DNA from 2 places in the Variovorax sp. NFACC27 genome. Region 1 is predicted to be linked to the other one. Evidence: riboswitches for the same ligand, from Rfam matches in the RefSeq annotation. Region 1 holds a riboswitch; the other holds the start of a gene.

Evidence for each region. A riboswitch is a leader RNA that binds a small molecule or an ion and turns the genes downstream of it on or off. The one in region 1 is predicted to bind glycine.
Region 2: another riboswitch for glycine. It lies ahead of ABL840_RS05635 (D-amino acid dehydrogenase); the one in region 1 lies ahead of gcvT (glycine cleavage system aminomethyltransferase GcvT).

Annotation. Positions count from the first base shown of each region.
Region 1 covers NZ_CP157613.1:5,376,754-5,383,039, reverse strand. Annotated here, with positions in the region: gene gcvP (aminomethyl-transferring glycine dehydrogenase) at 1-695, opposite strand, end outside; gene gcvH (glycine cleavage system protein GcvH) at 750-1,121, opposite strand; gene gcvT (glycine cleavage system aminomethyltransferase GcvT) at 1,195-2,373, opposite strand; glycine riboswitch at 2,419-2,525, opposite strand; glycine riboswitch at 2,538-2,628, opposite strand; gene ABL840_RS25190 (YkvA family protein) at 2,657-3,043, opposite strand; gene ABL840_RS25185 (hypothetical protein) at 3,117-3,665, opposite strand; gene ABL840_RS25180 (DUF4440 domain-containing protein) at 3,765-4,268, opposite strand; gene ABL840_RS25175 (MFS transporter) at 4,350-5,540, opposite strand; gene ABL840_RS25170 (AraC family transcriptional regulator) at 5,639-6,286, shown strand, end outside.
Region 2 covers NZ_CP157613.1:1,197,713-1,203,998, forward strand. Annotated here, with positions in the region: gene ABL840_RS05620 (PhaM family polyhydroxyalkanoate granule multifunctional regulatory protein) at 1-337, shown strand, start outside; gene ABL840_RS05625 (FIST signal transduction protein) at 383-1,663, shown strand; gene ABL840_RS05630 (RtcB family protein) at 1,869-3,275, shown strand; gene ABL840_RS05635 (D-amino acid dehydrogenase) at 3,295-4,602, opposite strand; glycine riboswitch at 4,697-4,804, opposite strand; glycine riboswitch at 4,839-4,927, opposite strand; gene rfbB (dTDP-glucose 4,6-dehydratase) at 5,049-6,125, shown strand; gene rfbD (dTDP-4-dehydrorhamnose reductase) at 6,122-6,286, shown strand, end outside.

The DNA.
Region 1 (6,286 bases):
TGGCCGGTGGTGGCGGGGTACTGCGCGAGCACGCCGAAGAAGGCGCCGCTCACCATCAGGTGCGGCAGCGTTTCCGACACGGTGCTGACCTTGACCTCGATGCCCAACGGGGCGGCGCGCGTCTTGATCACTTCGATGGTCTGTGGATGGCAGTCGCCGGAGACCAGGAACACGTTGCTCTTGCTCTTCACGCTGCGCTTGGCGAGCGTCATGGCCTCGGCCGCGGCCGTGGCTTCGTCGAGCATCGATGCGTTGGCGATGGCCATGCCCGTGAGGTCGCACACCATCGTCTGGAAGTTGAGCAGGGCTTCCATGCGGCCCTGCGAGATCTCGGCCTGGTAGGGCGTGTAGGCGGTGTACCAGGCGGGGTTCTCGAGGATGTTGCGCAGGATCACGCCCGGCGTGTGGTTGCCGTAGTAGCCCTGGCCGATGAAGTTGCGGAACACCTTGTTCTTCGACGCCATCGCCTTCAGCTCGGCCAGCGCGTCGGCTTCGGTCACCGGCGCGGGCAGGCGCATCGGCTTCGCGCGGCGGATGGCCGCGGGCACGATGCCGTCGATGAGCTCCGCGCGCGTCTCCGAGCCGATCGCCGGCAGCATGCGCGCCTCGTCCGCCGCGTCGATGCCGATGTGGCGGGCGAGGAATTCTTCGGCGTTCTCTAGTTCTTGCAAAGAAGGAAGGGCGGGCGTCGGCATGGCGTTGAAGGCTCGGAGGGAAAGAACAAAGGTGCTGCTGAAAAATTCAGCGGATCAGGACTCGGCTGCGAACTTGTCGTAGGAGGCCGCGTCCAGCAGGGCGTCGAGCTGCGCGGGGTCGCTCAGCTTGACCTTGAAGAACCAGCCGGCGGCCAGCGGGTCGCTGTTGGCCAGCGACGGGTCGGCGCGCAGGGCTTCGTTCACCTCGGTGATCTCGCCCGACACGGGCATGAACACGTCGGCCGCGGCCTTGACCGATTCGACGACGCCGGCGACTTCGCCCTGGGCGAAGGTCTTGCCGACTTCAGGCAGGTCGACGAAGACCACGTCGCCCAGCGCGTCCTGCGCATGCACGGTGATGCCGACGGTGGCTGCGTCGCCCTCGGCCGACACCCATTCGTGGTCCTTGGTGTACTTGATGCTCATGGTGGAAAAACTCCTCGTGGAAAAAAGTGGATCGGGGTGCAGAGCCTAGCCGGTCGATCTGACTGGGCGGCGCTCAGCCCCGGTAGTAACGGGTGGGCACGAAAGGCATGGTCGAGACCTCCATCGGCACCGGCTTGCCGCGCACGATGGCCTGCACGCGCGTGCCCGGCTCGGCGAAGGCTGTAGCCACGTAGCCCATGGCGATGCAGCGGTCGGCCGTGGGGCCGAGCAGGCCGCTGGTGACGAGGCCGATGTCCTGGCCCTCGAAAGACTGGAGCACCGTGCCGTCGCGCACCGGAATGCGCTCGAGGGCGACGAGGCCCACGCGCTTGCGCTTCAGCGTGTCGTGGTCGGTGTGGCCGGCCGCACCCGCGGTAGCCGCGGCGAGCTGGGCGAGGATCTTCGCGGCGCCCGGGAAGCCGCCTTCGCGTGCCCCGCCCGCGCGGCGCACCTTCTGCATCGCCCAGTTGAGCGAGGCCTCGACCGGCGTGGTGGTGGTGTCGATGTCGTTGCCGTAGAGGCACAGGCCGGCTTCGAGCCGCAGCGAGTTGCGCGCGCCCAGGCCGACGGGCTTGACCTCGGGCTGTGCCAGCAGCAGGCGGGCGAGGCGCTCGGCGTCGGATGCAGCTACCGAGATCTCGAAGCCGTCCTCGCCGGTGTAGCCGCTGCGGGTGACGAAGGCCGGAATGCCGCCGATCTGCACCGCGCCGCCCGTCATGAACACGAAGCGCTCGACGCCGGGCGACAGCCGCGCCAGCGTGGCCGCGGCCTGCGGGCCCTGCAGGGCGAGCAGCGCGTGGTCGGGCAGGGGGCGCACCTCGCAGCGCGAGCCGATCTTCTGCTGGATGTGGGCGATGTCGGCCACCTTGCAGGCCCCGTTGACGATCACGAAGATCGAGCCGTTGCCCTCGTTGAAGAACATCAGGTCGTCGAGGATGCCGCCCTCGTCGTCCAGCAGCAGGCCGTAGCGCTGCTTGCCGGCGGGCAGGTCGATCACGTCGACGGGCATCAGGGTCTCGAAGGCGGCCGCGGCGTCGGGCCCGACCAGGCGCAGCTGGCCCATGTGGGAAATGTCGAACAGGCCGGCCGCGTCGCGCGTGTGCTTGTGTTCGGCCATCAGGCCGGCGGGGTACTGGACCGGCATCGAATAGCCGGCGAAGGGCACCATGCGGGCGCCCAGTTCCAGGTGGAGGTCGTACAGCGGCGTCTTGAGAAGCTGGGCGTCGGGGGTAGCGGAGGAAGAAGCAGCCACGGGGCACTCCAAAGGGGCAGTCGAAATCCATGACGCAAGCCATGGGCCACCCCTGCTGTCCGCTTTACCTGAGAGATTCGCCCCACGATCGGGGTTTGCTCCTTCGGTGGACCGCCGCCCGTGGGCAACGGCCTCTCTCCAGCAAGGAAACGCCGGCTTTCACCGGCGCCTCGTCAGTCCTTTTGCCTGAGCGTTCGGGAAGTCCCTGCGCCTTCGGCGGCCCCGGCACGCGGGGCTCTCTCCTGACCCCGGGAAGTGTAGTGGATCGCGCGGGCCCTTCGCGCTATCCCGACCAAAGACGCCACGCCCCGAAGCAGGCCGCGGCCCACACGGCCACGACGAAGGCCGCGCCCCAGCGGCTGACTGGCCTGGCGCCGCGCTCGCGCAGCCATTCGTCCGCCCTGGCGCGGCAATCCGCGAGCACCGCGGGGGGAATCAGCCGGATGGCGAGCCAGATCAGCCCCGGCAGCAGCAAAACGTCGTCGACGTAGCCCAGCACCGGAATGAAGTCGGGAATGAGGTCGATCGGGCTGAGCGCGTAGGCGACCACGAAGGCGCCCAGTGCCTTGGCATGCCATGGGGTGGACGGGTGCCTGCCGGCGAACCAGAGCGTGACGCCGTCGCGCTTCAGGCGCTTCGCCCAGCTGCGAAGGCGCCCGGACAGGGGGATTGCGGGAGGCGGCGAGTTCACCCGGCGATGGTGTCACAGCCCCGGCCGGGCATCTCGCGTATCCCTTTTGTCGTCAATGCACGACTTCGGCCGGCGGCAGCAGCCGGTCGATGCGCTCGCGCAGCGATTCGGCACGCTCCACGCCCGCGCTCTTCTCGATCTCGGTGAGCATCAGCGCGGCGATGGTCAGCATGGCGTTGCGGTCGCGCGCCTCGCGCAGCGCGTCGCGCATCTGCAGCGCGAACTTGGGGTCGCGCCGCACGAACATGCGCTCGCAGATGTCGAAGAGGAACATGCGGGTGGTGGCCAGCGAACGCTTGCCGTCGAAGGTGTCGGCCGAGGTGGCCACCTGGATCGGCTGGGCGGCGGGGATGGGCGAGGGCGCGGGCTGCGCGGGAGGCTCCGCCGGGGCTGCCGCTGCCTTCGGGCTCTGCAGGTAGCCCTTGTCGATCAGCGCCTGGATCGCCTGCTCGGCCTCATCCCGGTTGGCGAAGAGCGGGCTGAAGTCGGTAAGGGAGCGCCGGCCGTCGGCCATCAGCAGCAGGGCGCGTTCGCGCTGGCTGAGCGTGCGCTGTCCGCCCTGGAGTTCGTCGCGCGCCTTGTCGGTCTTGGTGGGAAACATGGCAGCCACAGCTTTCGGGAATCGAGGGCTGCAGCATCGTTGCAAGTAGTGACATCTCCATGAACCGTTTGGCTTACAGGGGCAATTCCGCGGCGGTCTTCAGCCGGCGCTTTCCTTGCGTATGAGCCACCGGTTGCCCATGCGCTGCAGCTCCAGCGTCTTGCGGCCTTTCTCGCGGAACTTGTCGGCGCTGTAGGTCTGCTCGAAGGTGGCGGTGGCCGATTGACCCTGGACGCTGATGACGAGGCTCTCGATGCCCACGTTGATGACGGCCTTGTCCTCGATGCGCGCGCGGCGGTCGGCCTCCCAGGCCTTGCGGTCCTGGCCGCGCGGCGGGGCGAAGTCGGGCGCATAGGCGGCAAGGTAGCGCGCCACGTCCCGTGCGGACCAGGCCGCGGCCCAGGCGCGCACGGCGGCTTCGACTTCGCGGATGCCGGCGGCGGGATCCACCGGCGCTGCCGCCGCCGATGCAGGGGCGGCCTGCGTGGCGGGCGCCGCGGGCGGGGCGCCGAAGGCGGCCGGTGCCAGCAATGCGCCGCCCATCACGCTGCCCATCACGCTGCCTGTCACGCCGCTTGTCAGGCAGCTCAGGAATCGATTCATGGCGCAGTCCCCTCCTTGTCGGTTGTCGCCCGATTCTGGCAGCGAACATGCGTGGGGCAGACCGGCCCCCGGGACCAGTATTCAGGCGGCAGCCCCTTCGGCTTCTGCCGGCACGGCCTGCAGCGTCCGGTTGCGCAGGCGCAGCGCCATCACCGCCGCGGCGCACAGCACGCACAGCACGGTCGTCAGCGTCACGCCGAGCCCGCGCGCGTCCGAGAGCATGCCGAAGAGCGGCGACACCAACCCGCCCACCGACAGCGCCAGCCCCAGCGCGATGCCGCTGGCCGTGGCCGGGTTGCGCGGCAGGTAGTCCTGCGCCAATGTCACCTGCGCGGCGAAGGGCAGGAACATGCAAAGGCCGAAAAGCCCGGTGCAGGCCAGTGCCCAGCCGGCGGTCGGCGCGAGCACGATGCCCGCGAGGGACGGAAGCGCGAGCAGGTAGCCGGCGCGGATCGTGCCCATGCGCCCGATGCGGTCGCCGAGCCAGCCTCCGAGCAGCGTGCCCACCGCGCCTGCCGCCGTGAATGCGGTGAGCGCCGCCGCGCCCTGGAAGGCCGAGCCGTGCAGGTCGCGCGTGATGCGCAGCGACAGCATCGAAAGCACCGTGACGTACGGAATCGACCAGCCCACGATGGTCGCCACCAGCAGCCCGAAGGCGCGCCAGTCGTTGTGCGGCTTCATCAGATGGTCGCCGGCCTTCGGGGCTGCCGCGGCGCTGCTGCCCGAGGCAGCGCCGCGACGCGCGTTCGCGGCGAACCACACCACGCCCATCGCCAGCGCCGGCAGGCCCAGCAGGTAGCTGTGCGACAGGCTTCCGCCGCCCACCACCGTGGCCGCCAGCACCGGCGCGAACGAGGCGCCGATGGTGCCGCCCACCGAGAACACGCTCATCGCCTTCTGCGAGCCGCCGCCGGCCGCGCGCGCAGCCACCGTGGCCGGCGGGTGGTAGGCCGCGATGCCCAGCCCGCACAGCACCATGGCGATCCAGGTCAGCAGGTAGCTCTGACTGATGCCCGCCAGCACCACGCCCAGCGCGGCCACCAGGAAGCCCGTGGGCACCAGCCAGCTGCGAGGGTGGCGGTCGGCGTACAGGCCGAACAGCGGCTGCACCACGCTCGACAGGCCGGTGGCCGCCAGCATCAGGCCGCTGACGGCCGTGTAGCTGTAGCCGCGCTCCAGCACCATGAAGGGCAGCAGCGCGGGCACGAGGCCCTGGTAGAGATCGTTGACGGCATGGGTGCCGGTGAGCAGCCCGAGTCGGCGCTTGTTCATGACGAATGCTTCTTTCGTTTGCAGGGAGGGAGGAAAAAAGCATCGTAGAAAGCCGTGAGAAGATGTTCTTGCTACGAATCCTCAAGCGTCGTCGAGAAATGGACAAACCGGCCCAGGCAGCGATCAACCTGCGTCCCGAACAAGGGGAGTCGACCCCGCGCGCCGTCGCGGCGCTGGCGACCGACCCGGCCGGCGACGCCTTCATCCCGCCGCACACGCACCGGCGCGGGCAGCTCATCCACGCGATCTCGGGCGTGATGCTGGTGAGCGCCGCGGCCGGCAGTTGGGTGGTGCCGACCGGGCGCGGCGTGTGGGTGCCCGGCGGCATGGAGCATCAGATCCGCATGGCGGGCGAGGTGCGCATGCGCACCGTCTTCGTCGAGCCGGGCATGCGCGCCGACCTGGGCGGCGAATGCCGCGTGATCCAGGTGAGCGAACTGCTGCGCGCGCTGATCGTCGCGGCCGTGTCGCTGCCGCTGGACTACGCGCCGGGCGGCCGAGACGAGCGCGTGATGGAGCTGCTGCTCGACGAGATGGAGGCCGCGCCCGCGCTCTCGCTGCACGTGCCGATGCCGCGCCATGCAAGGCTGGCCGCGTTGTGCGAGGAACTGGTGCGCGACCCCTCGCTGCCCGCCACCCTCGACGACTGGGCCCTGCGCCTGCACATGAACAGCCGCACGCTCGCGCGCCTGTTCCATCGCGAGACGGGCATGAACTTCGGAGCCTGGTGCCGGCAGGCGCGGCTG
Region 2 (6,286 bases), 4.1 Mb from region 1:
TGAAGAAGAAGCCCCGGCCCCCAGCAAGCCGCGCCGCAAGCCGGCCGCGGCCAAGGCGAAGGCCGGGTCGGCCGACGGCGCAGGCGTGGTCGATCCGATGCAATGGTGGGGCTCGCTCACCGAACAGTTCCAGCAGATCGCCAGCACGGCGCTGCAGGACGCGGCCCAGCTGAAGGTGCCGGCCATGGCCCAGCCGCTGGCCGACGCGGTCGGCTCGGTCATCGGCAAGCCGGCGGCGGCCCGCAAGCCCGCCGCCGCTGCGAAGAAGGCCGCGGCACCGGCCGCGAAGAAAAGGACGTCGACCGCCGCGCGCAAGCGAACCTCCGCGCGACGCTGACGTCATACACACATCCATTTCTTGAAGAACGGGTTGGCACGCATCATGAAGTTGTTTCCCTCCGGCCATGCCACCCATCCGCAATGGCGAATGGCGGCGGGCCTCGTGCTCGCCCAGCTGCGGGCGCAGATGGCGCTGCCCGACTACGCCTCGTCGCCGACGCTGGGCCTGCTCTACATCACCGACCACTACGCCAGCGACGCGCAGGACATCCTCGACCACCTGAGCGCCGAGCTGCCCGAGGTGACCGACTGGTCGGGCACCGTCGGCATCGGCGTGTCGGCCAACAACGCCGAGTACTTCGACGAACCCGGCATGACCCTCATGCTCTGCGCCCTGCCGAGCGACCAGTACCGGGTGTTCTCCGGCGTCGCGCCGCTGGGCAATTCGGAAATGAGCGGCTTCGAGGCGCATACGGCGCTGGTGCACGCCGACCCCGCCACGCCCGACCTGGCCGAACTCATCGGCGAGATGGCCGGGCGGACCGACACGGGCTACCTTTTCGGCGGCCTGTCTTCCGGGCGCGGCGGCGCGCTGCAGTTCGCCATCGGCGGCAACGGCAACATCCGCGGACATGGCGCGGCGGGCGGAGTGTTCTCGGGCGGCCTGTCGGGCGTGGTGTTCGGCGAGGGCGTGCGGCTGGTGTCGCGCGTCACCCAGGGCTGCCAGCCGCTGCGCTCGGGCGCGGTGCGCGAACGCGAGATCACCGAGGCCGACGGCAACCTGCTGCTGAAGCTCGACGGCGAGCCGGCGCTCGACGTGCTGCTGGCCGATCTGCAGGTGTCGCTCGAACGGCCCCAGGAGGCCATCGATGCGGTGCGCAACACCCTGGTCGGCCTGGCCGACGCGGGCGCCGATGGCATCCGCCGCACCGGCGATTTGGGCGCCGACGTGCTGGTACGCCACATCATCGGGCTCGACCCCACGCGGCGCGGCATCGCCATTGCCGACACGGCCGAAGCCGGCATGCGGCTGACCTTCTGCCGCCGCAACGCCCAGGCGGCGCGCGCCGACCTGATGCGCATCTGTGCGGAAATTCGCGAGGAACTGGAGCCCGAGGAACAGACGCTGGCCACCGCCCGCGCCGTGGCGGCGGGCGAGGCCGAGGCAGCGCCGCATCCCGCGCGGCGCATCGCAGGCGCGGTGTATGTCAGCTGCTCCGGCCGCGGCGGGCCGCACTTCGGCGCGCCGGGGGCGGAGCTGCAGATCGTGCGGCATGCGCTGGGCGATGTTCCGTTGGTCGGCTTCTTCGCCGCTGGTGAGATCGCGCGGCACCATCTGTATGGGTATACCGGGGTGTTGACGGTTTTCACCGCCAACGACTGATTCCAGACCCGACGCGAAAAAGCGACGGGCGGGTTTCCGGCGGAAACATGCATCGCTAGAATCCGCCCGCTTTCTTGAATCTCTGCTGCTGCAAGAAAGAGCCAGCCGCGCATCGTCAGTGATGCGCGGGCGATCTCTTTCGCCTCTCCACGCAAAGTGCGACGAGGCAGGAAGCCGACACGGTTTCCCCAATGGAACAGCAGCCATGAGCGACCTTCGTTTCTCGAGACTTCAGCGCGCCTTTTCGCGTGCTGGCATTGCCGTCGACTACCGCGACGGCGTTTATCACCTGCACCACGAGGCCTCGCAGGCCACGGTGCTCCTGCCACCCAGTCTTCCGCTGGAAGAAAAGGCGGTGAATCAGTTGCTGGCTTTTGCCAGCGTGCGCTCGCCCGACGGCGAGCGGGGCGTGTGCAAGGCCTGTGCGACGCCCGACTTCCATCCGGGCTCTGTCGCGCCTGTCGGCAGCGTTGTCGCGACCGATGCCGACTTCGTCATTCCCGCAGCGGTGGGTACCGACATCAACTGTGGCATGCGACTGCTGACCACCGGGCTCACGCTCGACCAGGTGGCGCCGCACAAGACGCGGCTGGTCGAGCGGCTCACGCGCAGCCTGCTCGACAACGGGCGCGACGTGCCGGTGCACACGGCGGCATTCAGGGCGCTGTTCGATGTGGGGCCGTCGGCATTCCTCGAAGCGGTTCAGGACGGCGGGCTATGGTCGGCGTGCGACCGCGACCGGATGCAGGCCGAACTCGATGCCTGCATCGGCCTGGCGACGTTCGGCGGCAGCGCGCGGCATGCGCCCGAGGCCTACACCGGCGTCCGCCATGAGGTGTTTCGTGACCCCTGCCTCGGCACGCCGGGCAGCGGCAATCACTTCGTGGAACTGCAAGTTGTCGACCATGTGATGGACCGTCACGAGGCCTATCGCGCCGGCCTGAAGGCAGGGGACGTGGTCGTGATGATCCACAGCGGCTCGCGCGACATCGGGTTCCATGTGGGCGGCCGCTGGATGGACCGTGCCCGCGACGAATGGCCCAAGGGCCTGCGCCATCCGAAAAGCGGCTTGTACGGCCTGGCGGGACCGCTGGCCGACGAATATCTGGAGGCCATGGGGGTGGCGGCGCGTTACGCATGGGCAAACCGGGTCGTCCTGGCCGAACTGGTACGCAAGGATTTCGCGGAATTGCTGGGTGCCACTTCGTCGAGGCTCGTCGTGGACGTGCCGCACAACGTCGTGCTGCGGGAACACGGCATGAATATCCACCGCAAGGGTGCGACGCCGGCGGACGCGGGCGATCTGGCGCTGATTCCCGGCTCCATGGGTGACTACTCGTACCTGGCGGCCGGACTGGGGCACGAAGACTGGCTCTGGTCGTGCAGCCATGGCGCTGGCCGGCGGATGCGTCGGCAGCAGGTGCGCGCGATGCGGCCGGCGCCCGTCGACGAGCAGGCAAGCTGGCAGTGCGTGACCTTGCGGGAGGAGCGCCGGATCGAGGAGGCGCCGCAGGCCTACAAGCCCATCGGCGAAGTGATCGACGCGCAGGAGCGCGCAGGCCTGATCCACTGCGCGGTGCGGCTCAGGCCCTGGATCACGTTCAAGGCGTGATCCAGGGCTTGCCGGTTCGTCAGCCCAGTGCGGGTTGCGGGATGCGCGGCTTGGGCGCAGGCATCCCCGTGAACGCGAAATCGACCTCCGGCTCCAGTCCGCTCACGATCCGCGCGATCGACTTGCCCGAGCCGCAGGCGTGCGTCCAGCCCAGGGTGCCGTGGCCGGTATTGAGGAACAGGTTCGGCAGCTTCGTCTTGCCGATCAGCGGGACGTTGCTCGGCGTGGCGGGACGCAGGCCGGTCCAGAACTGGGCTTGCGTGGTGTCGCCTGCGCCCGGGAACAGTTCTTCGACGCGGCGCACGATGGCTTCGCAGCGCACGCGGTTCAGGTCGCGGTCGTAGCCGTTGAGTTCGGCCGTGCCGGCAATGCGCAGGCGGTCGCCCGATGCCGAGGTGTAGCGCGAGAACACGAGCTTGAATTCGTCGTCGGTCAGCGAGACCTGGTGTGCCTTCGAGGCGTCCTTGACGGGCAGCGTCACCGAGTAGCCCTTGGCCGGGTAGATCGGCAGCCGGATGCCCAGCGGCGCGGCGTACAGCGGGCTCAGCGAGCCCATCGCCAGCACGAAGGCGTCGCCGCGGATGCGCTGGAAGCGGCCTTCGCTGTCGGTGGCCTCGACGTGGTCGATGCTGCCGCCGGCCTCGCGCAGCGCGGTCACGGTGTGGCTCATCAGGAACTTCACGCCCGCGGCGGCGGCCAGGCCCACGAGCTCGCGGGCGAAGCGGTTGGCGTCGCCCGATTCGTCCTCGGCCGTGTAGGTGGCGCCGGCCAGCTTCGGTCGGATGTGGGCGAGGGCGGGCTCGAGCTTCACGGCCTCGTCGGCCGAGATGACCAGGCGCTCGCAGCCCAGGGCGCGCATCTGTTCGGCGGGCTCGAGGGCGCCGTCGAACTCCTTCTGCGTCGTGTAGAAGTGCAGGATGCCTTGCGTGCGCTGGTCGTAGCTGAGGCCGGTGTCGCGGCGCAACTGTTGCAACATCGAGCGGCTGTATGTGCCGAGACGCACGATCTGCTCGATGTTGTGACGGGTGCGCGCCGGCGTGCATTCGCGCAGGAACTGCAGGCCCCAGAGCCACTGGCGCATGTCGGCGCGCATGCGGAAGAGCAGCGGGGCGTCTTCCTTGCCCAGCCATTGCAGCACCTTCAGGGGGGCGCTGGGGTTGGCCCAGGGTTCGGCGTGGCTGACGGAGATCTGTCCGCCGTTGGCGAAGCTGGTTTCGGCAGCCGGGGTGGCCTGCCGGTCGATCACGGTCACTTCGTGGCCGAGTTGCTGGAGGTAGTAAGCCGAGGTCACGCCGAGCAGGCCGGCGCCGAGAACGATCACGCGCATTTCAAGTACCTTTTGAGGTTGCAGCGCTTGAACGGCGGGTGTTGTTTGCTATCGAATAAATAGCGAAAGCAACTGGACGACCGCAGTCCAAGTTGCCGCTCCCCCTGTCCTCGGTACCTGAGAGATTCATCTGTTGCACCTTCGCAACGGATTTGCTCCTTCGGTGCGCCACGTGAAGTGGCGGCTCTCCAGACGGCGTTTCAATTGATGCAGTACTGACCCCTTGCCGAAATCTCCAAGACTTCGTCGGGCCGACCTGAGCGTTTATGGGAGTTTGCGCCTTCGGTAGGGCCATCAGAGTGGCCCGCTCTCCTGCAAAGCGCAATTGTAAACACAGCGAAAAGAGATCGGTAACGTCTTGTGTTTTCGTCCATTGGCCCAATGGGATAATCGCGCGTTAACGTCCATTGCGACACGGCAATGACTTCCAACATTCAGGGGACCCCATGATCCTGGTTACAGGCGGCGCTGGCTTCATCGGCGCCAATTTCGTTCTCGACTGGATCGCGAACAGCGACGAGCCGGTCGTGAACCTCGACAAACTGACTTACGCGGGCAACCTCGAGACGCTCGCGTCGCTCAAGGGCAACCCGAAGCACATCTTCGTTCAGGGCGACATCGGCGACAGCGCCCTCGTCGACCGCCTGCTGGCCGAGCACAAGCCGCGCGCCGTGATGAACTTCGCCGCCGAGTCGCACGTCGACCGCTCGATCCACGGCCCCGAAGACTTCGTGCAGACCAACGTGCTCGGCACCTTCCGCCTGCTCGAGTCGGTGCGCGGGTTTTGGAGCGCGTTGCCGGCCGATCAGAAGTCGGCCTTCCGCTTCCTGCACGTGTCGACCGACGAGGTCTACGGCTCGCTCTCCAAGACCGACCCGGCCTTCACCGAGGAGAACAAGTACGAGCCGAACAGCCCGTATTCGGCCAGCAAGGCAGCCAGCGACCACCTCGTGCGCGCCTGGCACCACACCTACGGCCTGCCGGTGCTGACCACGAACTGCTCGAACAACTACGGTCCGTTCCACTTCCCTGAGAAGCTGATCCCGCTGATGATCGTCAACGCGCTGGCTGGCAAGAACCTGCCCGTGTACGGCGACGGCATGCAGGTGCGCGACTGGCTCTACGTGAAGGACCACTGCAGCGCCATCCGCCGCGTGCTTGAAGCCGGCAAGCTGGGCGAGACCTACAACGTGGGCGGCTGGAACGAGAAGCCCAACATCGAGATCGTCAACACAGTTTGCGCGCTGCTCGACGAATTGCGCCCCCGCAACGACGGCAAGCCGTACAAGGAACAGATCACTTACGTCACGGACCGTCCCGGCCATGACCGCCGCTACGCCATCGACGCACGCAAGCTCGAAGCCGAGCTTGGCTGGAAGCCCGCAGAGACCTTCGATACCGGCATCCGCAAGACCGTGGAGTGGTACCTCGCGAACAGCGAGTGGGTGCGCAACGTGCAGAGCGGCGCCTACCGCGAGTGGGTCGAGAAGCAGTACGACAGCAACGCGAAGGCTGCGGCATGAAGCTGCTGCTGCTGGGCAAGGGTGGGCAGGTCGGTTGGGAGTTGCAGCGCAGCCTGGCGCCGCTCGGTGAGCTGGTTGCGCTCGATTTCGACAGCACCGATTTTCACGCCGACTTCAGTCGGCCGGAGGAGCTGGCCGATACGGTGCTGAAGGTCCGCCCC